Regions from separate parts of the Undibacterium sp. 14-3-2 genome, predicted to be linked through region 2. Evidence: predicted binding sites of a transcription regulator. Region 2 holds the regulator's gene; each other region holds the start of a gene.
The links. Region 2 encodes NrdR, which represses ribonucleotide reductase genes. Its sites were predicted from a motif close to CACNANATNTNGTG; they were not measured.

Region 1 (4,359 bases), on a different contig from region 2:
CGACCGGCGATATCGCATCCGATAATATCGTCGCCTGACGTCCGGCCGTCAGTACGCCGGCACTGGTCTTTAAGCCAACAAATGCGATCCGGTCAAACAACTTATCCGATTTGGCAGAACCACCCGTATCAATATTCAGGCCGCCTTCGAGCTGGAAAAGAGCTGACATATCATTTCCCAGCGCCTCCTGACCTTTGATACCCCAGCGACTGGTATTGTTGATGCCGCTGCTCAGAGCCGTGGTGGAATTCGATGCTGTGGGAGCATTGCTGGCGTTTAATCCATTACTGTAATGAATGCCAAGGTCTGCGATGCCATACAGCACGACATTCGATTGTGCTGAAACAGTTGGTGAAAAGGCAGACATTCCTGCCAGACTTATTCCGGATAAAAATAAACGCGTTTTCATGGTGTCCTCTTCGTATATTGTTGAGTTCAGGCCTGCGATTACTATCGACGTTTCTTTTCTTCTGACACACGGGGTGAAACACACTACGGATGAATCTGCTGCATAAAATCACTTTTCTATCTGACTGTAATTCAGTTACAGTTTTTCACAGGAAGTGTCGCTGTTGCGTTGTCGTTTTTCATTTGCTCAGATTCCGCAGTCGTTGCCAGTCGCTGCAATTCTCCAGTTGCCGCGAGCTGACTGATCGTTGTGGCCAGACTCGCTGCCAACGCTTTATGTTTGATATTCAGATAGTGGTGAGCGGGTTGTACCAGTAAGACGATTTTTTCCGAAACAATGTCATTGATCATTGTTTTTTTCATTGCCCGGTCTGCGCTATATCTGGAGTCCACCGCGACATCAATACGACCAGCGGTCAACATTTTGAAGAGACTTTCTGACGTATCAGCAAACGTAATGTCGTTGAGCCCTTCGGTCGCATTTTGCGCATTTATAATTCCGCGCACGACACCAACTCTGAGTGGCTTTAAATCGCTTTTTTTCTGAATAGTCAGATTGCGGGTTTTTAATGTATACGCCAGAGTTTCAACGACGATATAAGGCGGATCAATACGTATTAACTCTGGATGTGACGCTGCGTAATTGGGTGGCCGCAATACTTCGCCGTCTATGTTTCCAGCCTTAGCTTCTTTGGTTGCGCGCAGTGGCGGCAAGTTGATAATACAAAATTCCAGCTTCGTCTGTTTGTAGACTTCGCGAAGTATGGATGCTGCAATCATGCCAGTGGCAGAGTCGACGTTGACAGAAATATGTAAATTTCCAGGTGTTTCAGCCGCAACACTTGTTGAAATTAACGCCGTCATTATCTGCATCAACAAGTTCATCGTTTGTCTCATACCTGAACGCGTTATGTTTAGAATAGTAAGCAATCCCGGATACGTTTCAGCAATTGCAGAGCATTGTAGTGTTGATGCAGTCGATTGTCGTCTCGTAATCCGACTTGCCCTTTATGGCTATGAATGTTGCCACATTCCTTCGTGTATGGCTGTGGCGTCAGTACAAATATTTCTGTATCTGTTTATATAGTTACCGCAGGCAAGATTTGCACACGCCGGCTTCCCGCGGTCTTTCTTTATGCCTGCGTTGATATATCGCAGGCTTAGATGTCTGCCAGAAGTCATTTTTTTGATCTCGAAAGACTGATAGAAAGTGCTCATTACAGTGGCGACAGGCCGATCAGCACAGCAAGCGTAATATCGTGGTGCTGCGAGTTTTTTCGTATCAATCAGTTGATCTATGAGTTTTTTGACCCGGATCAATGATTTTAAAAAAGCATCAGTCTTCGTTTGACTATACTATATTTAGTGATTATTCTAAATTCAACTACTAAATATTGTGTATTTGGATAACGATAATGACTGAGCAATTTTGTGAGTCGCAGACACAGGTCATCAAGCGGGATGGCAGCATCAGCGCATTTGATGCAAAGAAAATTGAATTTGCCCTGCAGCGCGCAGGTCAGGCGAGTGGTGAATTTGATTTACGCGTGGCGAGTGATTTGTGTGCACAGGTAATGCAAAGTAATGCGATGGTAAACGCTACGCCGCTACTGCATATCGAGCAGATTCAGGACGTAGTCGAATCAGTCTTATTTGAGTCCGGTTATCGCCAGACCTTGCGCGCCTATATTGTGTATCGCGAACAGCACCAACGTTTGCGGCATGACCAACACACCCTCGTTGATGTCGAATCATCCATCAATGAATACCTGCAGCGTCAGGACTGGCGTGTCAATGCAAATGCCAATCAGGGATACTCGCTCGGCGGTCTGATTCTGAATGTCTCCGGCAAAGTCATTGCGAATTACTGGCTGAGTCATGTGTATCCGCCAGAAGTCGGTATGGCACACCGGGAAGCGGATCTGCATATTCATGATCTGGATATGCTGGCTGGCTACTGCGCCGGATGGTCTTTACGTACCTTGTTGAACGAGGGCTTGAATGGCGTGCCGGGTAAGGTCGAGTCTGCGCCGCCAAAACATTTATCGAGCGCGGTCGGGCAGATCGTGAATTTTCTCGGGACATTGCAAAATGAATGGGCGGGCGCTCAGGCATTCAGTTCTTTCGATACCTACCTGGCGCCTTTCGTGCGCAAGGATGCATTGAGTTACGCCAGTGTTAAACAGTGTATGCAGGAGCTGATTTACAACCTGAATGTGCCGTCACGCTGGGGCACTCAGACGCCTTTTACGAATCTGACTTTCGACTGGGTGTGCCCGGCTGATTTACGTGATCAGATACCTGTGATCGCTGGCATCGAAATGCCATTTTCCTACGGTGAATTACAGGCCGAAATGGACATGATTAACCGTGCATACATCGAAGTGATGATGGCCGGTGATGCAAAAGGGCGCGCGTTCACCTTTCCTATTCCTACCTATAACATGACCGAGGATTTTGACTGGTACAGCCCGAACGCCGAACGTCTGTTTGAAATGACGGCACGTTATGGCTTACCGTATTTTCAGAATTTCATTAACTCTGAACTCAAGCCGAACATGATACGTTCTATGTGTTGTCGCTTGCAGCTGGATCTGCGCGAATTGCTGAAGCGCGGTAACGGTTTGTTTGGCTCTGCTGAACAGACCGGCTCGCTCGGTGTGGTCACGATTAACTGCGCCCGTCTCGGTTATCGCTATCGAGGTAATGAGTCTGCCTTGCTGGCAGCACTGGATCATTTGCTGGAACTCGGAAAAACCAGCCTGGAAATAAAACGCAAAGTGATACAGCGCCACATGGATAACGGCCTGTTCCCTTATACCAAGCGCTATCTGGGAACCTTGCGTAATCACTTTTCGACGCTGGGTGTGAACGGTATCAACGAGATGATACGTAACTTCACTGCCGGTGAAGACGATATCAGCAGCGCTGCTGGCCATGCGATGGCGATTCGTTTTCTGGATCATATCCGCGCCAGAATGCTGAAATTTCAGGACGAGACCGGCCATATGTACAATCTGGAAGCGACACCTGCGGAAGGAACAACCTACCGTTTTGCGAAAGAAGACTGCAAGCGCTTTCCGGATATTCTGCAGGCCGGTACGGCCGAGATGCCTTACTACACTAACTCATCACAATTACCGGTCGGCTTTACCGAAGATCCATTTGAAGCGCTGGAGCTGCAAGACGATTTGCAGCGTAAATATACTGGCGGCACCGTGCTGCATCTGTACATGACCGAAGCCTTATCCAGCGGCGAAGCATGCCGGCAATTGGTGCAGCGCTCACTGAGCCGTTTCAGGCTGCCGTACATCACAGTAACGCCGACTTTTTCCATTTGTCCTAAGCATGGATATCTGCAGGGAAGCCATCCATTCTGTCCGAAATGTGATGACGAGATCATTGCCCGCAAACGCATGACAGCCATGCAAACTACCACCAACTAACCAGAGGTCATTCACTATGTCATTACTTCATACCGCTCAGACTATTGAAAAACATAGCGTTGTACTCAATGACGAAGAACGTCAGCCATGTGAAATATGGACACGGGTGATGGGTTACCATCGCCCGGTCAGTTCTTTCAACACCGGGAAAAAAGGTGAGTTCTGCGAGCGTACCTATTTCACCGAAAATGCCGCTCAGCTGCGATAACCGTGGCATGCGGAACAGCCTGAGAATTGGCGGGTTCACCCCATTCAGCGCAACAGATTATCCGGGGAAACTCGCTGCTGTGGTGTTTGTACAAGGATGTCCCTGGCGTTGTTCCTATTGTCATAATCCACATTTGCAGGAGCGCGGAACCGCAACGGATCAGACTTGGGAGGCTATCCGCAGTTTTTTGTCACGCCGAACCGGATTGATTGATGCGGTCGTTTTCAGCGGCGGCGAAGCGACGATGGATCCCGCTTTAGCATTGGCAATGAAAGAGGTTCGCGAACTCGGTTTTCA
Region 2 (4,359 bases):
TTTTCCATCGCAGTATCTATTCGCCGTAGAGATGATTTTGGCGCGATTGTATAGGAAAACGTCTGTTAAATGTTATACGATGTCGTATAAATGGCGACGTTGTAAGTGAATTGATCAAAATTAATCAAAATTCATCGATGATGAACAACAATAAAAAAACAAATACAGACTGGATAGCGTTGCATACCAAAAATCATGCGCGATGCAATATCCGTGTTCAAGGCGCACATATCGCCTCCTGGTCACCGGCCGGTCGCGATGAACAGTTATTTATGAGTCGTCTTGCTTCCCCGGATCAGCGTCAGCCTTTGCGTGGCGGCATTCCTGTCATCTTTCCTCAGTTTGCTGACTTGGGGCCGTTGCCCAAGCATGGATTTGCCCGCACGGCAATTTGGCGGCTTGAGGATGTGCAGCAGAACGACGATGCGGCAAGCGCTACACTGGTGCTGACGGATACCCCTGAAAGTATGCAGCTTTGGCCGCATTCATTTACTGCAACGATACGCATCACCTTAACCGACCATGCCTTACAGGTCGATTGGCAAGTGCGGAATGAGGGCGTACAAACAATGTCGTTTCAGGCTGCGTTGCATACCTATTTCCGCGTCGCAGAAGGGCAATTTGCGACGATACTGGGGCTGGCAAATAGCCCCAGTTACGACAAGCTCACGCAGGCAAATGCAGCGGCAAGCGGAATGGATCAATTGATTGTGAAAAATGCGATCGACAGTATTTATGCGCAAACACCAGATCATCTGATTTTGCAGACCGGCCTTGGCGAGCTGCAAATTGACAAGCATGGTTTTCCCGATACGGTCGTATGGACTCCCTGGGATGAGGGCGCGCGACAAATTGCTGATCTTGCAGATGATGAAGGGCGTGCTTTCATCTGTGTGGAGGCAGCTTGTGTAAATGTTCCCATTACTCTATCACCGCAACAAAACTGGAATGGTAGTATGAAGCTGGGATGCTCAGAAGAATAAATCTGCGGTGAGGAACCGCATTACTTAGATGACCCGTACCCGAATTGGGGCACAGTACACAGCAAAACAATGGTGCAAAGAGATGTCAGACACAGCATGTGGAGCATGCCATTGCTCTCGCGACCTAAGCACGGCATAAACTTACGCCATCGATCCATCCCACAATAGTTTGACGCCGGAAAGCCCGAGCGCTGCGGTTGCGAACAGATAAAACGGACGTTCCGGGATGCGCTGTAAAAGACGCATGCCTATCCACACGCCCACTGGTACCAGCGGCAGCAGTAAGGCTGACATTGTCAGTGTGTCGATGCTGAACAGGCCGAGCGCGATGTAAAAAGGCAGTTTCGCCAGGTTGATGACGGAAAAGAAAAAGACCGTGGTCGCGACGAAGGTTTCCCGCGGCTGCCGCCAAGACAGCAGATAGATCATCACCGGTGGCCCGCCGGCATGCGCCAGTGTGCTGGTAAAGCCAGCACCAACGCCGCTGAGCCAGCCAAAAATACGTGGCGGACGCTGTTCTGTCGTTGCCTGCCCGCGATGACGTAGTAGCCGGTCGAGGGTGAAACCGACGGCGATCAGCCCTATCAGTCCTTTCACCAGTTGGTCGGACATGACACCAAAGGCCAGCGTTCCCAGCACGATGCCGACGATGGCGCCCGGTATCAGCACTTTCAGATCACGCCAGTCGGCTTTGCCGCTCCAGGCGCGGATGCCGACCATATCCATCGCGATCAGGATAGGCAGCATCACTGCTGCTGCGTTACGCGGTGAAATCCACAGCGAAAGAAAGGGAACGGCCAGGCCGCCCAATGCACCACCCAGCCCTGATTTAGAAATCCCGGTAATCAGAACCGCAAAGGCGGCAACCAGCCAGCCAGCGGTGTTCATGTGCTCCATGTTGCTTATTTATTTTTTGAAGTTTTGTTGTCGACATTCACTTCTTGTATCGCCTCGGCGAATTCAGAGATGTCTTTAAAACTTTTGTACACCGAAGCAAAACGGATGTAGGCGATTTTATCGAGACGTTTTAATTCGTGCATGACCAGTTCGCCCAGATGGACGGACATGATTTCCCGTTCGCCACTGGAGAGCAATTTTTCTTCTATGCGTTGAATGGCGCTGTCGATGGCTTCGGCGGATACCGGGCGTTTGCGCAGCGCAAGCATGAAGCTGGCGCGCAGCTTATTCGATTCATATTCAGTGCGGCTGCCATTTTTCTTGACGATGACGGGCATCACCAGCTCCACCCGTTCATACGTGGTGAAGCGCTTATCACAATCTGCGCAGCGACGACGACGACGGATAACATTGCCTTCTTCGGAAACACGCGTATCGATGACCTGAGTATCAATATGATGGCAGTAAGGACATTTCATGAATAGAGCCGTAGTGGGTGAGTTTGTCTGTCAGACAGCGACAATTAAAAAAACGCCACTCGGCTGAGTGGCGTTTTGATGGCGACCAGAAATTACTTCGCGTACACAGGGAAAGCGCTGGTCAGTTTTTTTACTTCTGCTTTAACGCGTTCTATGGTTGCGGCATCGTTAGGATTATCCAGCACGTCAGCAATCAGATGACCGACTTTAATTGCTTCCGCTTCTTTGAAACCACGGGTAGTAAATGCCGGGCTACCCAGACGGATACCAGAAGTGACCATCGGTTTTTGCGGATCGTTAGGGATGCCGTTTTTATTGCAAGTCATGTGTGCGGAACCGAGGATTGCTTCGGCTTCTTTGCCTGTCAGACCTTTAGGACGCAGATCCACCAGCATCACATGAGATTCAGTGTGGCCGGAAACGATGCGCAGACCGCGTTCTGTCAGTGTTTGCGCCAGTGCTGCCGCATTTTTGATGACTTGTTGCTGATATTCTTTGAATTCAGGAGACAGCGCTTCTTTAAATGCAACCGCTTTACCTGCGATGACATGCATCAATGGACCACCCTGAATACCAGGGAAAATAGCGGAATTGATTTTCTTGGCGATCGCTTCGTCATTGCTCAGAATGATACCGCCGCGTGGGCCGCGCAGGCTCTTATGCGTTGTGGAAGTGACGACGTCAGCAAACGGCACTGGGTTTGGATACACACCCGCAGCGATCAAACCAGCGTAATGCGCCATATCGACCATGAAATACGCGCCGACTTCTTTGGCGATTTTGCCGAAACGTTCAAAATCAATACGCAGTGCAAATGCAGAAGCACCGGCGATGATCAGTTTTGGTTTGGTTTCGCGCGCCAGTTTTTCCATCGCATCGTAATCGATGTCTTCCTGTGCGTTCAGGCCATAAGACACAACATTGAACCATTTACCCGACATATTCAGCGGCATGCCGTGGGTCAGATGACCACCTTCAGCGAGGCTCATGCCCATGATGGTGTCGCCCGGATTCAGCAGCGCAAAAAACACGCCCTGATTCGCTTGCGAGCCTGAGTTTGGCTGTACGTTAGCAAAGTTGGCACCAAACAATTGCTTCAGACGATCAATCGCCAGTTGTTCGACCACATCAACGTGTTCGCAGCCGCCGTAGTAACGTTTGCCCGGATAGCCTTCGGCATATTTGTTTGTCAGCTGTGAGCCTTGTGCTTCCATCACGGCTGGCGAAGTGTAGTTTTCAGACGCGATCAGCTCAATGTGATCTTCCTGACGCTGGTTTTCTAATTGTATCGTCGCGAACAATTCGGGATCGATATTGGCGAGAGTATGGTTTTTTGCAAACATGGTTTTCCTGACTATCGTGAGAGTGAGTTAAATAAGTGAATTCAACAAGCGCATTAAACTGTTTAAGTAAACGAGATTGGTGATTGACTTCAATGAGGTGTCAGTCTGACGCGGACGAAGAGAGGCAGCCTCACTACTTTTACCATCAGGCTACCCAGGCGCACGGCTGGGATCACGGAACACAGTGACCCCGACATCTCACGCTTCCCGATGGATCTCCATCTTTTGCAGCCGCCCTGATCGGGATCAGCCACAATTTCGCCAGTCACGTGAGACAAAATGGTGCTGAGATTTTACGTGATGCGCTTTGAATGGGCAAGCCACTCATCGGCACATGGCAGATATGGTTATTTTGCTAAAAATTAACTGCTTTCATTTTAGTCGCAGTCTGACTGTTCTGACCTGTATCGCAAAAGCCCTTAGAATAGATATCTGACAGATATTTGTTTCCGGCTACGACAGACGCGGCAAACACGGCAAACAAGCGCATTTTTTTATTCAACGGCATAAAGGATTTCAGCATGATCGTATTAATTACTGGTGCAAGCTCAGGTTTTGGCGAAGAAATGGCGCGTAAATTTGTACGCGAAGGTCATCAGGTCATCGCTGCCGCCCGTCGGCTCGAACGTTTGTCTGCTTTGCACGCAGAGCTGGGAG
Region 3 (4,359 bases), on a different contig from region 2:
GAACGGCCGCATTTTGTCACGCATCTGAAATTGCGGATGATTATCGTCAAGGATGCGAATGAAACTGGTCTGCAGGCATCTGCGAATGATTACACCGTTATTTTTATGCAGGATGTGTCGGATATCGAGAATCATGCGCAGCAATTGAAACTGGCATCGATGGGACGCCTGACCGCCAGCATTGCGCACGAAGTCAGAAATCCGCTGTCGTCCATTTCTTATGCGGCCTCTTTGTTGAACGAAGATATTGCTCACATAGAGGACAATAAAGAGCAGGCAAAACGCCTCTTAAAAATTGTTGACGATAATGTCGGACGCTTAAATCAGTTGATCGAAGATATTCTGAAACTCTCACGTAAGGCGCGCAATGATGTGGAGCCTTATTTCCTGATGCCGCTGGTGCTCCAGTGCGTGCAGGATTTCGTCGAGATAAAACAAGTCGCCCCCGATCTGATCGCCGTTGCTCATGAAGTAGATTTCAAAGTCAGCTTCGATCCTGGTCATTTGACTGAAATCGTTTCAAACTTGCTGTCGAATGCAATCCGGTATGCGAGCGGTCGCTCTGGCAGCATTCGTTTGTATGCCATGATAAATCCTGGCGGCCGGCAGGAGTTGCATATTCAGGATGACGGTCCCGCTATCAGTTTTGAAGTCCGTGCGCATTTATTTGAACCCTTTTATACGACATCGCGGATGGGAACTGGTCTGGGCTTGTATATGGCGCGGGAATTATGCCTGAATAACAAAGCCTTGCTAGATTATGAATATCGTGTCGATCACAGCGATGCTGAAGACAGTGAACCTAAGGGGCGTTTCGTGATTAATTTTTCTGGATTAAACGCATGAGCAACACTAGCGGCAACACTTGTCCACGCATCCTGGTGGTGGATGATGAGGCGCATTTGCGCGAGTTGTTAGAGATCACGCTGATTAAAATGGGGCTGGATGTTGATAGCGCCGAAAATCTGGATATCGCCAGAACGCTGCTAGCCAAAAACTGCTATTCGTTGGTGTTGACTGACATGCGTTTGCCCGATGGTTCGGGAATGGAGTTAGTGGAAGAGGTTAATCTTCATTATAAAAATACCCCGATCGCGGTGATTACAGCCTTTGGCAGCACCGATAATGCGGTGATTGCCCTGAAGGCCGGGGCGTTTGATTATGTTTCCAAGCCTGTGGCTCTTGATCATTTACGCAAACTGGTGCGTTCTGCGCTGGAAATAAATCTGGTCAATGAGGAATCCGAAGTGGCATCCGATGTCTGTGAAATGACGCCAGCCTCGTTTCTGATTGGCTCATCGCCAGGTATGCAGGACGTCCGGGCACAAATCAGTCGTCTGGCGCGTAGCATGGCACCGGTCATTATTACCGGGGAATCCGGTAGCGGTAAGGAACTGGCAGCGCGTGAAATTCACACATCCAGTTCGCGCGCTGGCAAACCGTTTATTGCGGTTAATTGCGGGGCAATTCCTGAAACGTTAATGGAAGCGGAATTTTTCGGTTATCGTAAAGGTGCTTTTACCGGGGCGGCAGATGATCGCGAAGGATTTTTTCAGGCGGCGAATGGCGGCACGCTGATGCTGGATGAGGTCGCCGATTTACCGCTGGCGATGCAGGTGAAGTTGTTGCGGGCAATTCAGGAGCGCCGTATTCGCAAAGTCGGTGCAACACTGGAAGAGTCCGTGGATGTCAGGATTATCAGTGCAACCCATCAGAATCTGAGTACTTGTGTAGACGAAGGGCGATTCCGGCAGGACTTGTATTACCGCTTAAATGTCATTGAGCTGCACTTGCCGCCGTTGCGTGAGCGTCTTGACGACATTGCCGATTTATCTGCTGCGATATTACGTAAGCTCGCTGGCGGTGATGTCACCTTGTCGCCAGCAGCATTGCAAGCCTTACGTGCTTATGATTTCCCCGGCAATGTCCGTGAACTGGAAAACATACTTGAGCGGGCACTCGCGTTTGCCAACGATGGTTGTATACAAGTGGCTGATCTGGCCTTACGCAATCAAAAAAAACTACTAACGGAACAGCATGTTGATGATGTTGTGCAGCCTGAGCAAATCGTTACTGAGGCTATATCAAAGAAAGATGAAGACGTTTTTTCTCCCCCTACGCTTCCTTGCTCCTTGCCTGAGTATCTGGAGAATATCGAACGCGAAATGATTATGCGGGCTTTGGAGCAGACCCGGCATAACCGGACCCAGGCGGCGGAGCTGCTCGGCGTCAGCTTCAGGCAGTTGCGTTACCAGATACAGAAATTAAAAATTCAGGATTAGTTTTCCCGAGAATTCAATTGGCGCTTGTGCGTCCGCTTTCACGCCGACGAAAGTATTGCCAGCATGTTGCCAGTGTCACTTTGCTTGCTCCCTAAGATCTGCTTCGCCTCGTTGCAGTCTTGTTGAGAACGATGCTGAAAACCGATAGATAAAGATCCTGTAAGCGGTGCGACTATTTTCTGTTAGCACTCACTTACTCAGCTTGCTGCAGATTTCTGATCATCTGCGAAAGTCAATCGCCTGCACAAAAAAATTACTGAAAAATTAGCAAATAAAGCGGTTGCACACCTTAGCCTCGGGTACTAGAATTAGGGCTATAAATTATTTGTGCACTATATATAGTAGTTTTTCTTGTTTTGCCTTTCTTGCTTCACATTCCCCTTTTTCGCAGCAATTGATTTAAAAATGAAGAAATAACACGGCCGTTTTCCGTGTAAAGCTAGTTTGTAATAAGGCGCAACATTCAGTTAACCCGAGCGTTTCATGATCGTCTGAGGTCATGAACGACTCAAGATATCACCGACTCCGGAGGTTCAATGCACTCTTCAATGGAAACATCAACGCCATCTCATTCCGATCTAAGCTCCGCAAGCGGCAACGCCGTTCAGGCGAGTGCTGGCAGCGGATACAGCGAGCACCGGGTTATTCGCCGGAATGGTGCCGTAGTTGGTTTTGAGCCGCAAAAAATTGCGATCGCGATGACGAAGGCATTCCTGGCCGTCAACGGTGGTCAAGGCGCAGCCTCTGCCCGTATCCGTGAACTCGTTGAGCAACTGACTTCGACGGTTGTTGCGGCATTGCTGCGCAGACAGCCAACCGGCGGCACGTTTCATATTGAAGATATTCAGGATCAGGTTGAACTGGCGTTAATGCGTTCCGGTGAGCATGATGTTGCCCGTTCTTATGTGCTGTATCGTGCAAAACATCAGGAAGAACGCCGCCTGCAACGCGAAGCGCAACAAGCCTCGCAGGCAAAACTGCCGCAAATCCATGTGGTTATTGATGGTGAAAAAGTCATCCTCGACATTGAAAAAGTTCGTGACCTTATTACTGCTGCCTGCGTTGGTCTCGACAAACTGGCGGATGCAGAAGCGATCCTGACTGAAACATTGAAGAACTTGTACGACGGCGTGCCTGTCGAGGAATTGCATAAATCAGCGATTCTGGCTGCGCGCGCTTTGATGGAAAAAGAACCAGCCTATAGCCAGGTGACTTCCCGCTTGCTGTTGCACACAGTGCGTAAAGAAGTCTTTGGCAAAGAGGTGGCTCAGCAGGATGCCGCCGCCGAATACATTCGCTATTTCCCGCAATTTATCCAGAAGGGTATTGCTGCCGAATTACTGGATACAAAATTGGCGGAATTTGATCTGGACCGTCTGGCAAAAGCATTGGTCGCTGACCGCGATCTGCAATTCAGCTATATCGGTTTGCAGACTTTGTATGACCGTTATTTCCTGCATGTCCGCGGCACCCGCATTGAAATGCCGCAGGCTTTTTATATGCGCGTGGCGATGGGCCTGGCGTTGGAAGAAAAAGATCGTAACGCCCGTGCCATCGAGTTCTATCACCTGTTGTCCAGCTTTGATTTCATGAGCTCGACACCGACACTATTTAATTCCGGCACACAACGTTCGCAATTGTCGTCCTGCTACCTGACTACGGTCTCTGATGATCTTGCCGGTATTTATGACGCGCTCAAAGAAAACGCTTTGCTGGCGAAATATGCCGGTGGTCTGGGCAATGACTGGACACCGGTACGCTCACTCGGCGCGCACATCAAAGGCACGAATGGTAAATCCCAAGGTGTGGTGCCGTTCCTGAAAGTGGTCAACGATACTGCGGTTGCGGTCAATCAGGGTGGTAAACGTAAAGGTGCAGTCTGCGCCTACCTCGAAACCTGGCACATGGATATCGAGGAATTCCTTGATTTGCGTAAGAACACCGGTGATGACCGTCGCCGTACGCATGACATGAATACCGCCAACTGGATTCCTGATCTGTTCATGAAGCGCGTGATGGAAAAAGGAGAGTGGACCCTGTTCTCTCCATCGGATGTGCCGGATCTGCATGATAAATT

Region 1: Undi14_RS01870 (ribonucleoside triphosphate reductase) is a predicted target of NrdR. The motif match lies at 1,763-1,776, and genes of this name have one in related genera.
Region 3: Undi14_RS07370 (ribonucleoside-diphosphate reductase subunit alpha) is a predicted target of NrdR. The motif match lies at 2,613-2,626, and genes of this name have one in related genera.

Annotation. Positions count from the first base shown of each region.
Region 1 covers NZ_JAENGS010000001.1:412,012-416,370, forward strand. The annotation lists gene Undi14_RS01860 (porin) at 1-409, opposite strand, end outside; gene Undi14_RS01865 (ABC transporter substrate-binding protein) at 541-1,293, opposite strand; gene Undi14_RS01870 (ribonucleoside triphosphate reductase) at 1,824-3,854, shown strand; gene nrdD (anaerobic ribonucleoside-triphosphate reductase) at 3,871-4,062, shown strand; gene Undi14_RS01880 (anaerobic ribonucleoside-triphosphate reductase activating protein) at 4,070-4,359, shown strand, end outside.
Region 2 covers NZ_JAENGS010000004.1:140,478-144,836, reverse strand. The annotation lists gene Undi14_RS10715 (FadR/GntR family transcriptional regulator) at 1-8, opposite strand, end outside; gene Undi14_RS10710 (D-hexose-6-phosphate mutarotase) at 138-983, shown strand; gene Undi14_RS10705 (sulfite exporter TauE/SafE family protein) at 1,125-1,871, opposite strand; gene nrdR (transcriptional regulator NrdR) at 1,886-2,359, opposite strand; gene glyA (serine hydroxymethyltransferase) at 2,452-3,702, opposite strand; ZMP/ZTP riboswitch at 3,848-3,981, opposite strand; gene Undi14_RS10690 (SDR family NAD(P)-dependent oxidoreductase) at 4,224-4,359, shown strand, end outside.
Region 3 covers NZ_JAENGS010000002.1:644,748-649,106, reverse strand. The annotation lists gene Undi14_RS07380 (PAS domain-containing sensor histidine kinase) at 1-846, shown strand, start outside; gene Undi14_RS07375 (sigma-54 dependent transcriptional regulator) at 843-2,282, shown strand; gene Undi14_RS07370 (ribonucleoside-diphosphate reductase subunit alpha) at 2,819-4,359, shown strand, end outside.